2 regions of the Rhizobium tropici CIAT 899 genome follow, and region 1 is predicted to be linked to the other one. Evidence: riboswitches for the same ligand, from Rfam matches in the RefSeq annotation. Region 1 holds a riboswitch; the other holds the start of a gene.
The links. A riboswitch is a leader RNA that binds a small molecule or an ion and turns the genes downstream of it on or off. The one in region 1 is predicted to bind thiamine pyrophosphate.
Positions count from the first base shown of each region.

Region 2: it holds a riboswitch for thiamine pyrophosphate, as region 1 does, so the genes downstream of both, thiB (thiamine ABC transporter substrate binding subunit) here and thiM (hydroxyethylthiazole kinase) in region 1, are expected to answer to the same signal.

Region 1 is NC_020062.1:1,034,386-1,041,543, reverse strand. It holds gene RTCIAT899_RS26940 (sigma-54-dependent transcriptional regulator) at 1-165, shown strand, start outside; gene RTCIAT899_RS31780 (hypothetical protein) at 215-1,822, opposite strand; gene yghU (glutathione-dependent disulfide-bond oxidoreductase) at 2,035-2,910, opposite strand; gene RTCIAT899_RS32680 (DUF1127 domain-containing protein) at 3,474-3,620, opposite strand; TPP riboswitch at 3,849-3,945, shown strand; gene thiM (hydroxyethylthiazole kinase) at 3,997-4,800, shown strand; gene thiE (thiamine phosphate synthase) at 4,797-5,435, shown strand; gene thiD (bifunctional hydroxymethylpyrimidine kinase/phosphomethylpyrimidine kinase) at 5,432-6,244, shown strand; gene RTCIAT899_RS26910 (undecaprenyl-diphosphate phosphatase) at 6,382-7,158, opposite strand, start outside.
Region 2 is NC_020059.1:3,641,508-3,648,665, reverse strand. It holds gene thiP (thiamine/thiamine pyrophosphate ABC transporter permease ThiP) at 1-659, opposite strand, end outside; gene thiB (thiamine ABC transporter substrate binding subunit) at 667-1,659, opposite strand; TPP riboswitch at 1,745-1,861, opposite strand; gene RTCIAT899_RS17820 (MDR family MFS transporter) at 1,932-3,467, opposite strand; gene RTCIAT899_RS17815 (MarR family winged helix-turn-helix transcriptional regulator) at 3,632-4,159, shown strand; gene RTCIAT899_RS17810 (thiamine diphosphokinase) at 4,232-4,885, shown strand; gene RTCIAT899_RS17805 (ABC-F family ATP-binding cassette domain-containing protein) at 4,888-6,717, shown strand; gene RTCIAT899_RS17800 (efflux RND transporter periplasmic adaptor subunit) at 7,038-7,158, shown strand, end outside.

The DNA of each region.
Region 1 (7,158 bases):
GCCGAACTCATCCGCGAAACCCTGTCACAGAACAATGGCGATGTGCGACGGACCATCGAAGCGCTCGGCATTCCAAGAAAGACCTTCTACGATAAGCTCCAGCGGCACGGCATCGTCAGAGGCGATTTTACCGGCTTTGATGGGGATGATCGCCGGGGCTCATGATCCACTGCCGATGAGCGACCACGCCAGCTGAAGCCGCCTCGTGTGAACTTCAGGCGCTGCGGCGCATGTCCTTGGCATTGCCTTGCCTTTGCCGGGCCGCTGCCTCGGCTGTACGATCCAGAACCTGCATCGCGTGCGCGACCACCGCCGCAAGCGCTTCATCGCTCTTAGAGGCAGCTACGACCAGCGGTGCGCTCAGGCAAATTCTAAGAGCACTTGCCGGTACATCACCAAAATCGGCACAGCGAACGGGCTGGCCGAGACGCGCCAGGGCAACTCCATCGCCTTCGACGGCCAACTCCTTGTAGACCGCTGCCATTTCCGCTGCGGTCAGCATGGCGCCATCTGTGCAATTGCGCAGGTAGAACGAAAAGATGGAGGGAATTTCATCCCACCGAAGAGCCGATGATGCGCCCCACAGCTCACGCCGCTCCAACCGCCGGCTCTGCAAAGGCTCGAAAGCCGGATCGTTCGCAAGACGATCAGAAACCGCCTCGGCAAAGGCGGACAAAACCGTGACTACACGGTCTTCAGGAATATCGAGGAAGCATCCGAGTTCGAACAGCGCGGCTTTCCAGCGCAGCAGCAGGCCGAGATTGGCACGCTCCGGCAAGATATTGCGAGCGGCCCAGCTTTCAGGCCACTCCGCCTTCCCGCAATAGTCGGCCAAGGCTCCGGGCAGCGCGCGCGATTTGAAGCGCTGCGACATTTGTGGCGGGCACAGAAGCGCGCCGCTGAAAATCGGCCCGGCGAGGAATTTCGAACCCGTGAGCGCGACCATGAAACCATGGGCGAGATAGGCACGGATCGTTGCCGCCGACAGACGAAACTGACAGGCATCGATCATGATATCGAGCACGGTGCCGAAACGCTCCTTCAGACGCATGACGGTCTCAAGGCTCGGCGCCAGCAGGCTGGTCTTCGATACGTCTGTTACGACGAGCAGGCATCTGAGGCCGGCTGCGCGCGCAAGCTCGATGAGGCCGCGCAGCTCCTCTTCCACCTCGTTGTCGGCGCGAAGGGAACCATCCTTATTGCGGACAGCAATGGTGGCATTGCGCGTGGCATCCCCCACCCGCAATTCTTCGCCCTTGGCGACGGACCGTGCGCTGCTGACGCGGCTCATGAAATGCCGCCCGGCCGATGCCGTCATGACGCCGCTGCCCGTCTCGTTCCCCATAAGTGTGATGGTCATCAGGGCACGCTCGTCCTCGCCCGCCAGCAATGCTGCCGAAAAGAGATGAATGTCCGTGCCCGATGTGGCCAGGATCGCATCGATCCGGGGTGCCGACGCTTGGTTAAGGCCGAGCAAGCGCAACAGATCCTCCCGCCCGCGCCCGATTTCGCGATCGTAGACAGCCGTCGGCGAGCTTGTTTCCATCTCCCGCCTCAGATCCGCATAATAGGATTCGACCGCGGCAAAGGCGGCGGCGGATATGGTCGATGCCGTCGACGAGCCGAAAGCGAGATCTTCGGGCCGGGGTGCCGGACCATAGCCATACATATTGAGCCCGGTGAGCGGGTCGCAATCCAGCCGTTCATCGCCACCCGACACCAGGTGTTTCAGCAGCGCATCCCTCGCCTCGCTCCGTTGCTTCGACAACGCACCCGTAGTCGCATTTTTATCCGGGGTACGGTCGTCAGCAACTTGCTGCATGGAGAAGCATTCCTCTTTCGCCAATGTCGACACGCTTTGCAGAATCGCGCTGCGGTCTACGCCGAGCGGGGGAACCTCGGCAGCCGAACATTACGCTTCACAAGATGGAGCGAGGCTGACTTCCCAAGGCCGCCAGCGCCAGCAGTAAGCGCAATAAAAAAGCTCGCGATCCGGAGGGCCGCGAGCTCATTTCTGCAAGGCGAATTGTTGGATCAGCCGGCAGCTTCCAGCTTATCCTGCGTCTTCGTCTCGAAGTCGCTGGCATCATGGCGCTCACGCAGCTGCTCGGATGGATCGCCCGACATGCGGTTGACCATGCGGCCGCGCTTGACGGCAGGACGCGAATAGACCTGCTCGGCCCAGCGCTGCACGTTCTTGTAGTCCTGCACCTGCAGGAACTCGGCCGCACCGTACTGCCACCCCTTGGCCAAACCGCCGTACCACGGCCAGATGGCGATATCGGCAATCGTATAGTCGCTGCCGGCGATGTATTCGCTTTCGGCCAGCCGACGGTCGAGCACGTCGAGCTGGCGTTTCACCTCCATGGCGAAACGATCGATCGCATATTCGATCTTCGTCGGTGCATAGGCGTAGAAATGACCGAAACCGCCGCCGAGATAGGGCGCGCTGCCCATCTGCCAGAACAGCCAGGAGATGCATTCGGCACGCGCCGGCTGCTCGGTCGGCAGGAAGGTGCCGAATTTTTCGGCGAGATACATCAAAATCGAAGCCGATTCGAAAACGCGAACCGGCTTCGAGCCACTGCGGTCGAGCAAAGCCGGGATCTTCGAATTCGGATTGATGTCAACGAAACCGCTGCCGAACTGGTCGCCCTCACCGATCTTGATCAGCCAGGCATCATATTCAGCGCCGCTGTGACCAAGCGCCAGCAGCTCTTCAAGCATGATGGTGACCTTCACGCCGTTCGGCGTTCCAAGCGAATAGAGCTGAAGGGGATGGCGTCCTACCGGCAGTTCCTTCTCGTGAGTCGGGCCAGCGATCGGGCGGTTGATATTGGCGAACTGGCCGCCATTGGCCTTGTTCCAGGTCCAGATTTTCGGCGGCGTATATTCGGCAGAACCGGTCATGGGCATCCTCCTTTTTCGGGAATCGAATTTGGGCGATCTTCGATGTAGCGCGCTACATAGATCGCACATAGGGCCCGCTCTTCATTTTTGCGAGAGGAGAATGCGCACTCTTTAACGCGGAAGCGCTCTTGCCGCCCGGGCTGGAGCGCGGGCTCCTCAGCTACGTTGGGCCATTGCCAACCGTCTGGAGGTTCATGAAACGAAAAAGCCTGCCGCGGGAGGAGGAGCGGCAGGCTTTTTACAAGAACCGAACAGCGGATGGGAGGAGGAGTTCCGCTATTCCTGCAGCCGTCCCTGGGAGGAGGATAAGGACGTCTGCCAAGCGAAGGGATGCGGGAGGAGATGCATCGCTTCGATGAAGACGAACATACCAGTCTTTTGCTCAGTTCATAGGCATTTCTTTGCAAGGCAGTTATGCGCCATGCGAAAACCGGGCAGCTGGGTCGATAGCAATTTTCAGCTAGGGCGGCGAAGAATGAGCGGAATGCCCATAAAGCAAAAGCGCCTGCTCGGGGGAACAGGCGCTGGCATAATGCAGCTTTTATAAGGAGCCGTCGTGGCCGTTAGCGAGCGATCGCTGCGCGGGCAACGTTGCGGATTTCACCGCGATCGATACCCAGGTCGTGCAGTTCGCGCGTGGACATACGGCCCAGTTCGGCGACCGTCTGACGATACTTGCGCCAGTTATTGAAAGAGCGTGCTACGTTCATGATGATCCCCTTTCCTTGGGCTTTCGAAGCTGAGCAGCCGTGCTTGGCGCTCCCGTCGCTTCGATGAGAAATATATAGTCGAAGCCCGCAGCTTTTTGCAGAGCTAAGAGATCACTCCACCAATGCGTCTATTGCATAGGTCGCCGAAAATGCAGGCGATCGCCGCCGTCAGATTGGCTTTTGTGATTTGCTGATGACAGCGCCGCCTTTGTCTGCGAAAAGAAGAGAGATGAGAGACAGGGGCGTCCGCTATCCGGCGGGCTGAGAAGTACCCTTCGAACCTGAACCAGATCATGCTGGCGGAGGAAGTCGCTCGGGACCTCGCGAAGCTGAAGCACGTCGTCCCTACGCGTCTCGCCCGCCTGAAAGGGGCGATATGCAAGACCAAATCACACCGGGCAATCTGCTTCGCACCATGCGGGCGAACCCTCCGCTGGTGCAATGCATCACCAATTTCGTCGCCATGAATATCGCGGCCAATGTGATGCTTGCCGCCGGGGCATCGCCGGCGATGGTGCATGCCGAAGAAGAAGCCGACGAGTTTGCCGCTATATCGGGGGCGCTGACGATCAATATCGGTACGCTTTCCGCGGATTGGCTTGCGGGCATGCTGAAGGCCGCACAGTCGGCAAACAATGCCGGCAAGCCCTGGGTCCTCGATCCCGTCGCCCATTATGCGACTGCGTTTCGTCGGGATGCCATCACGCGCTTGCTGGAACTAAAGCCGGCAATCATTCGCGGCAACGCATCCGAGATCATCGCGCTTGCCGGCGGGACGAGCCGCGGCCAGGGTGTCGATAGCCGCGATGCCGTCGAGCAAGCCGAAGATTCCGCCCGTCAGCTCGCCCAAAAGCACGGCTGCATAGTCGCAGTCACCGGCGCTACGGATTTTGTGACGGATGGGCAGAAGGCGAAGCGCATCGCAGGCGGTTCGCCATTGATGCCGCAAGTAACCGCACTTGGATGCTCGCTAACCTGCCTCGTCGGTGCGTTTGCGGCGGCAGCTCCGGATGATCCGTTCGATGCGACCATAGCGGCGCTTACGGTCTTTGCCGTTGCCGGCCAACAGGCAGGAGCGGACGCAGAGGGGCCAGGCTCCTTCTCCTGGCGCTTCCTCGATGCCCTCACAGGCCTTACCCCGGAAACACTGGATCGAGACGCAAGGATATCGGCAGCATGAACCAAGACTTCGATCTATCCCTCTATCTCGTCCTCGATCCGCTGCTATGCCGTGATCTCGGCATGGTGGAGACAACGCGGGCGGCGGTGGCGGGCGGCGCCACCATGATCCAGCTTCGCGACAAGGAGGCTTCGACCGCAGCCATGATCGAAACCGGCCGTGCCCTCAAGCAAATCCTGCACGGAACGAATGTTCGGCTGATCGTCAACGACAATGTCGAGGCTGCCATCGCCATCGGCGCCGATGGCCTTCACATCGGCCAGGAAGATATGAACGCTGCCGACGCCCGCCACATGATCGGGCGGGACATGATCCTCGGTCTCTCGGTGGAAACGGAAGCGCTTGCCTCCTCCATAGATGCCCGCATCGTCGACTATGCCGGCGTCGGCCCGGTCTTTGCCACGTCCACCAAGCCCGACCACAAGCAGCCGATCGGCTTCGACGGGCTTGCCCGCATCGTCAGGCTTTGCCCCATTCCATCAGTCGCGATCGGCGGCCTGAAGGCAGAGCATGCCGCGAGCGTTTACTCAGCCGGCGTCGTTGGTCTCGCGGTCGTCTCGGCAATATGCGGCCAACCGGACCCGCAAGCCGCGACAATTCTCATAGCGAACGCCATCAAGGAGGCTCGCCAATGATCCGCAATGTCTTATCCATCGCTGGCTCCGATCCCTCCGGCGGCGCTGGCATTCAGGCCGACCTGAAGGCTCTCTCCGCTCGCGGCGTTTATGGAATGGCGGCTCTGACAGCTTTGACGGCGCAGAACACGCAGGGCGTTTCCGGCGTCCATCCCGTGCCTCCACATTTCGTGGCAGATCAGATCAATGCGATCTTTGCCGACATCCGTGTGGATGCCGTCAAAATAGGCATGATCGCCAATGCCGCCATCGCCAATGCCGTCGCAGACATTCTGGCGCGACATCGCGATGTGCCCGTCGTCCTCGACCCGGTCATGATCGCCAAGGGCGGCGCTGCCCTGCTCGCTGCCGATGCCGTTGACGTGCTGACCACACGATTGCTGCCGCTTGCGACCGTCATTACCCCGAACCTGCCCGAGGCGGCTGCGCTGTTGCATGACGCTGAGGCGAAGAACCGCGAAGACATGGCGCGCCAGGCGCGTGCGCTGGCAGCGCTCGGGCCTTCAGCTGTCCTTGTCAAGGGTGGTCATCTCGAAGGAGATGAAAGCCCGGATGCGCTCGCAAGCGGCGATCATGTGACCTGGTTCGAAGCTGAACGGCTGCCGACCAAGAATACGCATGGAACGGGCTGCACGCTCTCCAGCGCTATCGCGGCCGAGATCGCCAAAGGCCTGCCGCTTGCCGAAGCCGTTGCATCCGCAAAAGCCTATCTCGCCGCCGCGGTTGCCGCCGCAGGCCAACTTTCCATCGGCAGCGGCCATGGGCCTGTGCAGCATTTCCATGCACTGTGGGCCACAAATAAGGAGTAGCAAGCCTGTTACTCAAGGATCAGGTCGCCGCTTCTGGTGCCGGACGTGGCCTCGTCCTCGATCGGGCATAAGACAAAAAGCGCCGCCCTGATGGGCGGCGCCTCCTCTTCTATTTGCGATCGAATGGTACCAACGTCTCAGGCCCAGCCCATGGTCAGCACGCCAAAAAGGATGACGGCGCCAAGACCGATACGGTAGATGACGAAAGGCCAGGTCGAGAAGCGCTCCAGGAAGCGCATCAGCCCCCAGATGGTGATGAAGGACGATATGCTGCCGACGATCAGGCCAACGAGCAGTACCGACCAGGCTTCCATCGGAATATGCGCCTTGTGAAGCTCATAAAGCTCCTTCAAGCCGGCAAGAGCGATGGCCGGTAAGCCGAGCAGGAAGGAGAACCGTGCCGCCTCCTCTCTTTTTAAGCCGAGGAACAGTGCGCCGGTCAGGGTCGAACCCGAGCGCGAGACGCCGGGGATAAGAGCACCGACCTGCGTGATGCCGACAAAAAGGGCATCCATCAGCGTCATCTGTCCGATATCCTTTCTATGGCGGCTGTAAAGCTCAGCGACCGCCAAGAGCAAGCCCATGACCACGCAGGCGATGCCGATGACCCAGAGGCTGCGGAAAGACGTGCCGCAAGCGTTCAGGGAGGATGACAGCAGCAGGCCGGCGATCACGATCGGTACGGTTGCAATCACGATGGCGATCGCAAGCCGGATGGAAGGAGAGCTCCAGTCCCTTTGCCTGATCGCATCGAGCGATCCAAAGGTGACGTAGCGGACGTCGCTCCAGAAATAGGAGACGATCGCCGCAAGTGCTGCAAGCTGCATCGTAGCCGAGAAGGCAGAACCGGGGTCCTGCCAGCCCAGCAACGCCGGCACCAGGCGCATGTGGGCAGTGGACGAAACCGGCAGCAG
Region 2 (7,158 bases), on a different replicon from region 1:
CCGCCGCCGAGGATCAGGACCAGCGTGAAGCTGGTGGCGCAGAGCATGAAGATCAGGCCGGCGATGCCGAGAATGAGGCCACGCAGGATGGGCCATTCGATGAAGCGGAAGACCGAGATGGGCCGCATGCCGAGTCCGCCGGCCACGAGCCAATATTCAGCCGGCACACGCTCCAGTCCGGCCAGCATCAGCCGGCAGGCGAGCGGCATGTTGAAGAAGACATGCGCAAGCAGGATACCGGCCAGGCCATAGATGCTGACGGGCTGCGACAGGCCGAGTGCTGATAGCGCCTGATTGAGGAGCCCCTGCCGGCCCCATATGCCGAGCAGGCCGAGTGCGCCGATCAGCACCGGCAGGCCCATCGGCACGGCCATCAGCCGGATCAGCCAAAGCCGGCCGGGAAAGCGCGGCTGGCGCGCCAATGCTCGGGCGACCGGAATGGCGAGCACAATGGAGAGCAGTGTCGAAAGCACCGCCTGCAGCAGTGTGAAGCGTAGGATGCGCAGCAGATATGGGTCTGTGAGCGAGGTGTTGCCGCCGGATTCGATGCCGGCGGAGAGGAGAACAAGAACGGCGATCCCGACGAAGAGCGCAATGCTGCCGAGGCTGAACGTCCCGCCGGAAATAGCGCATCTTCGCTCGGGTGCCGTGAGTATGATCAAGGCATCAGTTGCCGCTGGTGGCGGTCAGCCATTCGTCGATCCACGCCTTGCGGTTCTTGTCGACGTCGGCAGGGCTCATCAGGAAGGTCTTCGAGGGCACCACGAGCTTGCTGAAGGCATCCGGCAGCGGCTCGGAAGTGGCGGAGACCGGCATCATCCAGTTGCTTGTCGGAATGATGTCCTGGAAGCCGGTAGAGATCATGAACTTCAGGAAGTCGCGAGCAAGATCTTTGTTCGGGGAAGCCTTGATGAGGCCGGCGACCTCGATCTGGATATAGTGCCCTTCCGAGAAGGCGGCGGCCTGATAGCGATCCGTCTTGTCCTCGATCATGTGATAGGCCGGCGACGTCGTATAGGAGAGCACCATCGGCGCCTCGCCCTTGGTGAAGAGGTCATAAGCTTCCGACCAGCCGGGGGTGACCGTCAGGATGCGGCCTTTGAGTTTCGCCCAGGCATCGGCGGATTTGTCGCCATAGATCGACTTGACCCAAAGCAGCAGGCCGAGCCCCGGCGTCGAGGTGCGCGGGTCTTCGATGACGATCTTCTGATTGGGATCGCCCTCGACGAGATCCTTCATGCTCTTCGGCGGGTTCTTGATGGTCTGTGTATCGTAGATCACGGCGAAATGGCCGTAGTCGTAGGGCACGAAGACGTCGTCCTTGAAACCGCCGGGAACCTTGAGGGTCGAGGTGTCGACGCCGCTTGCGTCGAAGAGGCCTGTATCCTTGGCTTCGTCGATAAGATTGGTGTCGAGGCCGAGAACGACATCGGCCTTGGTGCCCGTCCCTTCCAGCTTGAGGCGGGAGAGAAGTGCAACGCCATCGGTGACGGCGACGTAATTGACCGTGCAGCCGCAGGTCTTTTCGAAGGCTGCCTTGACCTTGGCGCCCGGACCCCAGTCTGCGGTGAAGCTCTCATAGGTGTAGATGGTCAGGGTCTTGTCTGCTGCCTCGGCCGTCTGGGCAGAAAAAAACGTTGCGCCAGCGGCAAGAGCCAGGCCGGCGAAGAATGACAATAGTGATCGGTTTTGCACGACAGCGCCTCCACTTTGATTTCGTCTTGAAGGGGAAAGGGCGCTATGATTTCGTCACGCGTCTAATCCCTCCGCCGGTGTTAGCCGGATCAGGTTCCGCGGGTTGGCCGGTGAAAGCCTCTCAGCCAAATGTCCTGAAGGACATAAGGCACCCCGTTAGAGCGTCGGCAGATTTAGCCTTGTGACGGAGGGATGACAAGGGAAATGATTCCCTTGTCGATTGCAGCATGAAGTATTTACTCGGCAGCCTCCGCGACCGCCGGGCTTTCGAATTTCTTCGCGGCGCCGGGGAGCTGCACATTCTTCAGCGTCAGCGAGGTCAGGAGACCAAGCATGCAGATGCCAGCTGCCGTCATGAACAACGGGCTGAAGGCGCTCGCGTAGGCGTTGGCGACGGCCTCGCGGGTAATCTCGGGCAAGGCGGCCATCATCTTCGGTGTCAGCTCCTCGATGTTCGGTACGCCGGATATGGAGACGCCGACATTGCCAAGTTTGGCGGCGATGATGGCGCCGTAGATGGAGATGGCGATGGAGGCGCCGCCCATGCGCGACAGCGTGACGGCACCGGTCGCAGCGCCGACGTCGCGCGCTGCGGCTGCATTCTGTACGCCGATAACGGGCACCTGCTGGGCAAGGCCGATGCCGATGCCATGCAGCAGCATCAGGCCGCCAATGAGGGCGATGGGCGTGCCGGCATGGACGAAGGCGAGCGAGGCGAATGCGATGGTACTGCAGGTGGCGCTGGCGACGGCAAACGGCTTGTAACGGCCTTTGGCCGCGATCAGCCGGCCGGCGGAGAGCGAGCCGCAGACGATGCCGCCGGTCAGGAGAATGAACAGCAGCCCGGCCATGGAGGGAGAAAGGCCTGTCGTCGTCTGCAGGAAGAGCGCGAAGTAATTGACCATGCCGATGGCGACGGCGCCGCTGGTGATCGAGAGGATCAGCAGAAGGCCGAATGTCGGATTGCGGAACAGCGTCATCGGCACAATCGGCTCGGGTGCGCGGCGCTCGATGAAGACCCAGGCGATGGCGCAGATTACCCCGAAGGCAATAATACCAAGGCATTGCGGCGATAGCAGCGACCCGAAGAGCTCGCTTCCGTCGGCGGCAAGCACAATGCTTGTCGTCGTCAGGGCAAGGAGGATGGCGCCGGCATAATCGATCTTCGGACGGCGGGCAGGCTTGCGGTAGGGCAGCATGAAGGCGAGGCCGGCAAGCACGATGAAGCCGATCGGCACGTTGACGAGGAAGATCGAACGCCAGCCGAACAGATCGCTCATCGTGCCGCCGAGAACGGGGCCGATGGCGCCCGACGCCATCAGCACGAGGCTCGAATAGCTCTGGTAGCGCGCACGCTCACGCGGCTCGAAGAGATCGGCGTTGACGGCGAAGATCGAGACCATGATGCCGCCGCCGCCGAAGCCCTGAAGAACGCGAGCGGCGATCAGCGTATCCATCGAGACGGCCAAGCCACAGACGGCAGAGCCGACCGTGAAGATCGCGATCGCCGTCATCATCACATATTTGCGGCCGAAGAGATCACCGAGCTTGCCGTAGACGGGCATGACGGCGGAAAGCGAGAGAAGATAGGCCGATCCGATCCAGCCGAAGCGATCCAGATGCCCGAACTCGCCGACGATCGTCGGCAGCGCCGTCGAGACGATCTGGTTGTCGAGCGTCGCCATGAACATGGCAGTCATCAGAAAGAGGAAAAGAATAAGCCGCCGTTTGTGATCCGCCACGAGCGGCGTGAAGCTTGTCTGCATGTCCATGGAGCAAGAACCCGAACTGGGCCGGAACGCTGCGCTATCGAACGAATGCGCGGGACGTCCGGTCTTCATGAGCGAATATATGTGCTATTAGCATATAATTGTCAATGGCAGGTGAGTGCCATTTGCATGTTTTGTTTCCTCCCGATCTCTGCTATGCTTTAGGGATGACATCTGCGACGAATACAAAAGATATCGAAGTTCCGACGCTGGCCGAAGACGAGAAGTTTCTGCGCATCGGTCAGGCGATGATGCGCATGCGCTTGCTGACCGGCCGTCGCATGATCGGCAGGCTCGCCATTCAGCACGTGGCCCCGGGGCTTGAGCTTTCGCATCTCGATGTGCTCGATGTCGTGCGGCGGGCGGAAGATACGGGCGAAGTGACCGTCGGCACGATCGCGGAGCTCTTGCGCATCGATCCATCGCGCGCGAGCCGCATCACTGCCGACATGGTGGCGCGTGGTGTGTTGCGTCGTAAGGCATCGCAGGCGGATGCGCGGCGTATCGTCGTGGTGCTGACCGCACTCGGGCAGCGTTTGCTGTCGGAAATCCAGGTGCAGAAATACGCCGTTATCGGAAGCATCTTTGCCGATTGGTCGCCCGAAGACATCGAGAGCTTTTCGTTTCTCTTCGATCGCTATGTCAGCGGCTATGAACGTGTCGTCCAGGCCGCCATGAAGGAAACGACCGAATGATCGGCTCGGCGGCACCGTTCCGGTAACGGCGCTCTTCCCTAGGGATATGACTTTGCGCTATGGGCTTGCCTCATGAGCCAGTCCACCATCTTCACCATCCTGCTCGGCGGCGAGCTTCGCCTGACGGAGCGATTGCGCGCTGCGGTTTCCGGCAGCCGCTTCATCGCGGCTGACGGCGGCATGCGCCATGCGCTGGCGATTGGGGTGGAGCCGGAGCTGTGGGTTGGCGATTTTGATTCCACGCCTGCCGATCTGCAGGGAGCCTTTCCGAATGTGCCCAGGCAGCCCTATCCGGCGGCGAAGGCTGCGACCGACGGCGAGATCGCCGTCTCGGAAGCGATCGATCGCGGCGCCACGAGACTGATCCTGGCGGGCGCCATGGGCGGCGAGCGCTCCGATCATGCGATCCAGCACCTGCTTTATGGTATCCAGCTCGCCGAAAAGGGCTTCGACGTGCTGCTGACGTCGGGTGACGAGGAGGCGGTGCCGCTTCCTCCAGGCGGACTCACGCTGGCGCTACCATCAGGCTCGCTGTTCTCCGTTCTTGGTTTCAGCGATCTGACGGGCCTTTTCATCGACAATGCCCGTTACCCCTTGCGCGATTTTCATTTGCCCTTCGGCGCATCGCGCACCATTTCCAACGTGGCGGAAGGCGATGTGCGCTTTTCGCTCGGCAGCGGCAGAGCCATCGTTCTTGCCCGCCCTTATGACCTTTCCGGAGTCTGATCTTGGCCCCTCCCATTCTGAAACTCGACGACATCTTTCTGAGCTTCGGCGGTGCGCCCTTGCTCGCCGGTGCCGGCCTGCAGGTGGAGCCGGGCGACAAGATCTGCCTTGTCGGACGCAATGGTTCCGGCAAGTCGACGCTCCTGAAGATTGCCGCCGGCCTTGTCGAAGCGCAGTCAGGCGAAGTCTTCCGTCATCCGTCGTCGACCGTGCGCTATCTCGAGCAGGCACCCGATTTTGCCGGTTACAAGACGGTTGCGGCCTATGCCGAAGCCGGCCTCGGGCCCGGCGATGATCCCTATCGCGTCACCTATCTGCTGTCTCATCTCGGCCTGACTGGCGAGGAAGATCCGAAGAACCTTTCTGGCGGTGAAGCGCGCCGCGCGGCACTGGCGCGTGTTCTGGCGCCCGAGCCGGATATCCTGCTGCTCGACGAGCCGACGAACCATTTGGACTTGCCGACCATCGAATGGTTGGAAGGCGAGCTGCAGAAGAGCCGCAGCGCGCTCGTGCTGATCTCGCACGACCGTCGTTTCCTGGAGAAGGTTTCGACCGCGACCGTCTGGTTGGATCGCGGCACCTCGCGCCGGCTGGACAGAGGATTTGCTCATTTCGAGGCCTGGCGCGATCAGGTGCTCGAAGCCGAGGAACTGGAGCAGCACAAGCTCGGCAAGCAGATCGAGCGCGAAGAGCATTGGCTGCGCTATGGCGTGACGGCACGGCGCAAGCGCAATATGCGCCGGCTTGGCGAATTGCAGGATATGCGCTCGCGCTATCGCGGCCACAAGGGCGCTTTGGGCACGGTGCAGGCGGCAGCTTCCGATGCGCAGGAAAGCGGCAAGCTGGTGATCGAGGCGGACAAGATCACCAAGTCCTATAACGAGCGGCTCATCGTCGCACCATTCTCGATCCGCGTGCATCGCGGCGATTGCATCGGTCTCGTCGGCCCGAACGGCGCCGGCAAGACGACGCTTCTGAAGATGCTGACCGGGCAGCTGGAGCCGGACAGCGGCACTGTAAAGCTTGGCACCAATCTGGAAATCGCCACGCTCGACCAGAAGCGCGAGGAGCTGAACCCGGAAGATACGCTTGCCAACTATCTGACCGACGGTCGCGGCGAGAACCTGCTCGTCAATGGCGAGCAGCGGCATGTGACCGGCTACATGAAGGAATTTCTCTTCCAGCCGGAGCAGGCGCGCACGCCGATCAGGAATCTCTCCGGCGGCGAGCGCGCCCGGCTGATGCTGGCCCGTATCCTGTCGCGGCCGACCAATCTTTTGATTCTCGACGAACCGACCAACGATCTCGACATCGAGACGCTCGACCTGTTGCAGGAAATCGTCTCCGGTTTTGCCGGCACGGTCATCCTTGTCAGCCACGACCGCGATTTCCTCGACCGTACCGTGACCTCGACGATCGCGCCCGCCGATCCGGAAGAGCCCGATGGCCGCTGGATCGAATATGCCGGCGGCTATTCCGACATGCTCGCTCAACGCAAGGGGGCGATCGAGGAACGCAGGCGGGTTGAGAGGGCGGCCGAAAAGCCGAAATCGGCCGAAGCTTCAGTGCCGGCCGGCGACAGCTCGAAGGGAAAGGGCAAGCTTTCCTACAAGCAGAAATTCGCGCTCGAAAACCTGCCCAAGGAAATGGCGAAGGCGGAAGCCGAAATTGCCGCCCGCGAAAAGAAAATGGTCGATCCGAACCTCTTTTCCAAGGACGCCGCAACCTTCAACCGCCTTGCGGCGGAAATGGAAAAGCTGCGCGAAAGCCTGATCAAGATGGAAGAGGAATGGCTGGAGCTCGAAATGCTGCGCGAGGAGCTGGAGGGCTGAGGCTCAATTGAGTTCATCCTATGCGCGTCTTTACTATGCAGTAAAAACAATCGGTTGCGCTCGATCGCTGGCGGTTCATTCCCTGTTGTCGAATCCGATAAACCGTTTATACATAAACGCATGTTGCCGGACCAAGCTCCGGTTGATACCCCCGGGCCGGCGCGGCCCGTGGCGCATGTTGGGGAAGTCCGAAGCGACCTGATTTCATTGCGCCTGATGGCGACGGGTTCTTCGCGGAAAGTTGCAGACAAATTTCGTAAGCGTACCGTAATGACGGCGCCTGCTGCCGCATGCGGTTTTTCAAGGGGTGCTTCATGCCGATGCTGCCGCGTGCCGTCTTGTTGAGCTGTGTTATTGCCGTTTTATCGAGTGCCCAGACGCTCGCCCAGGGCGCTCCGCCGGCACCGCCCGTTACGGTCGCCAAGCCTGTCATTCGCGATG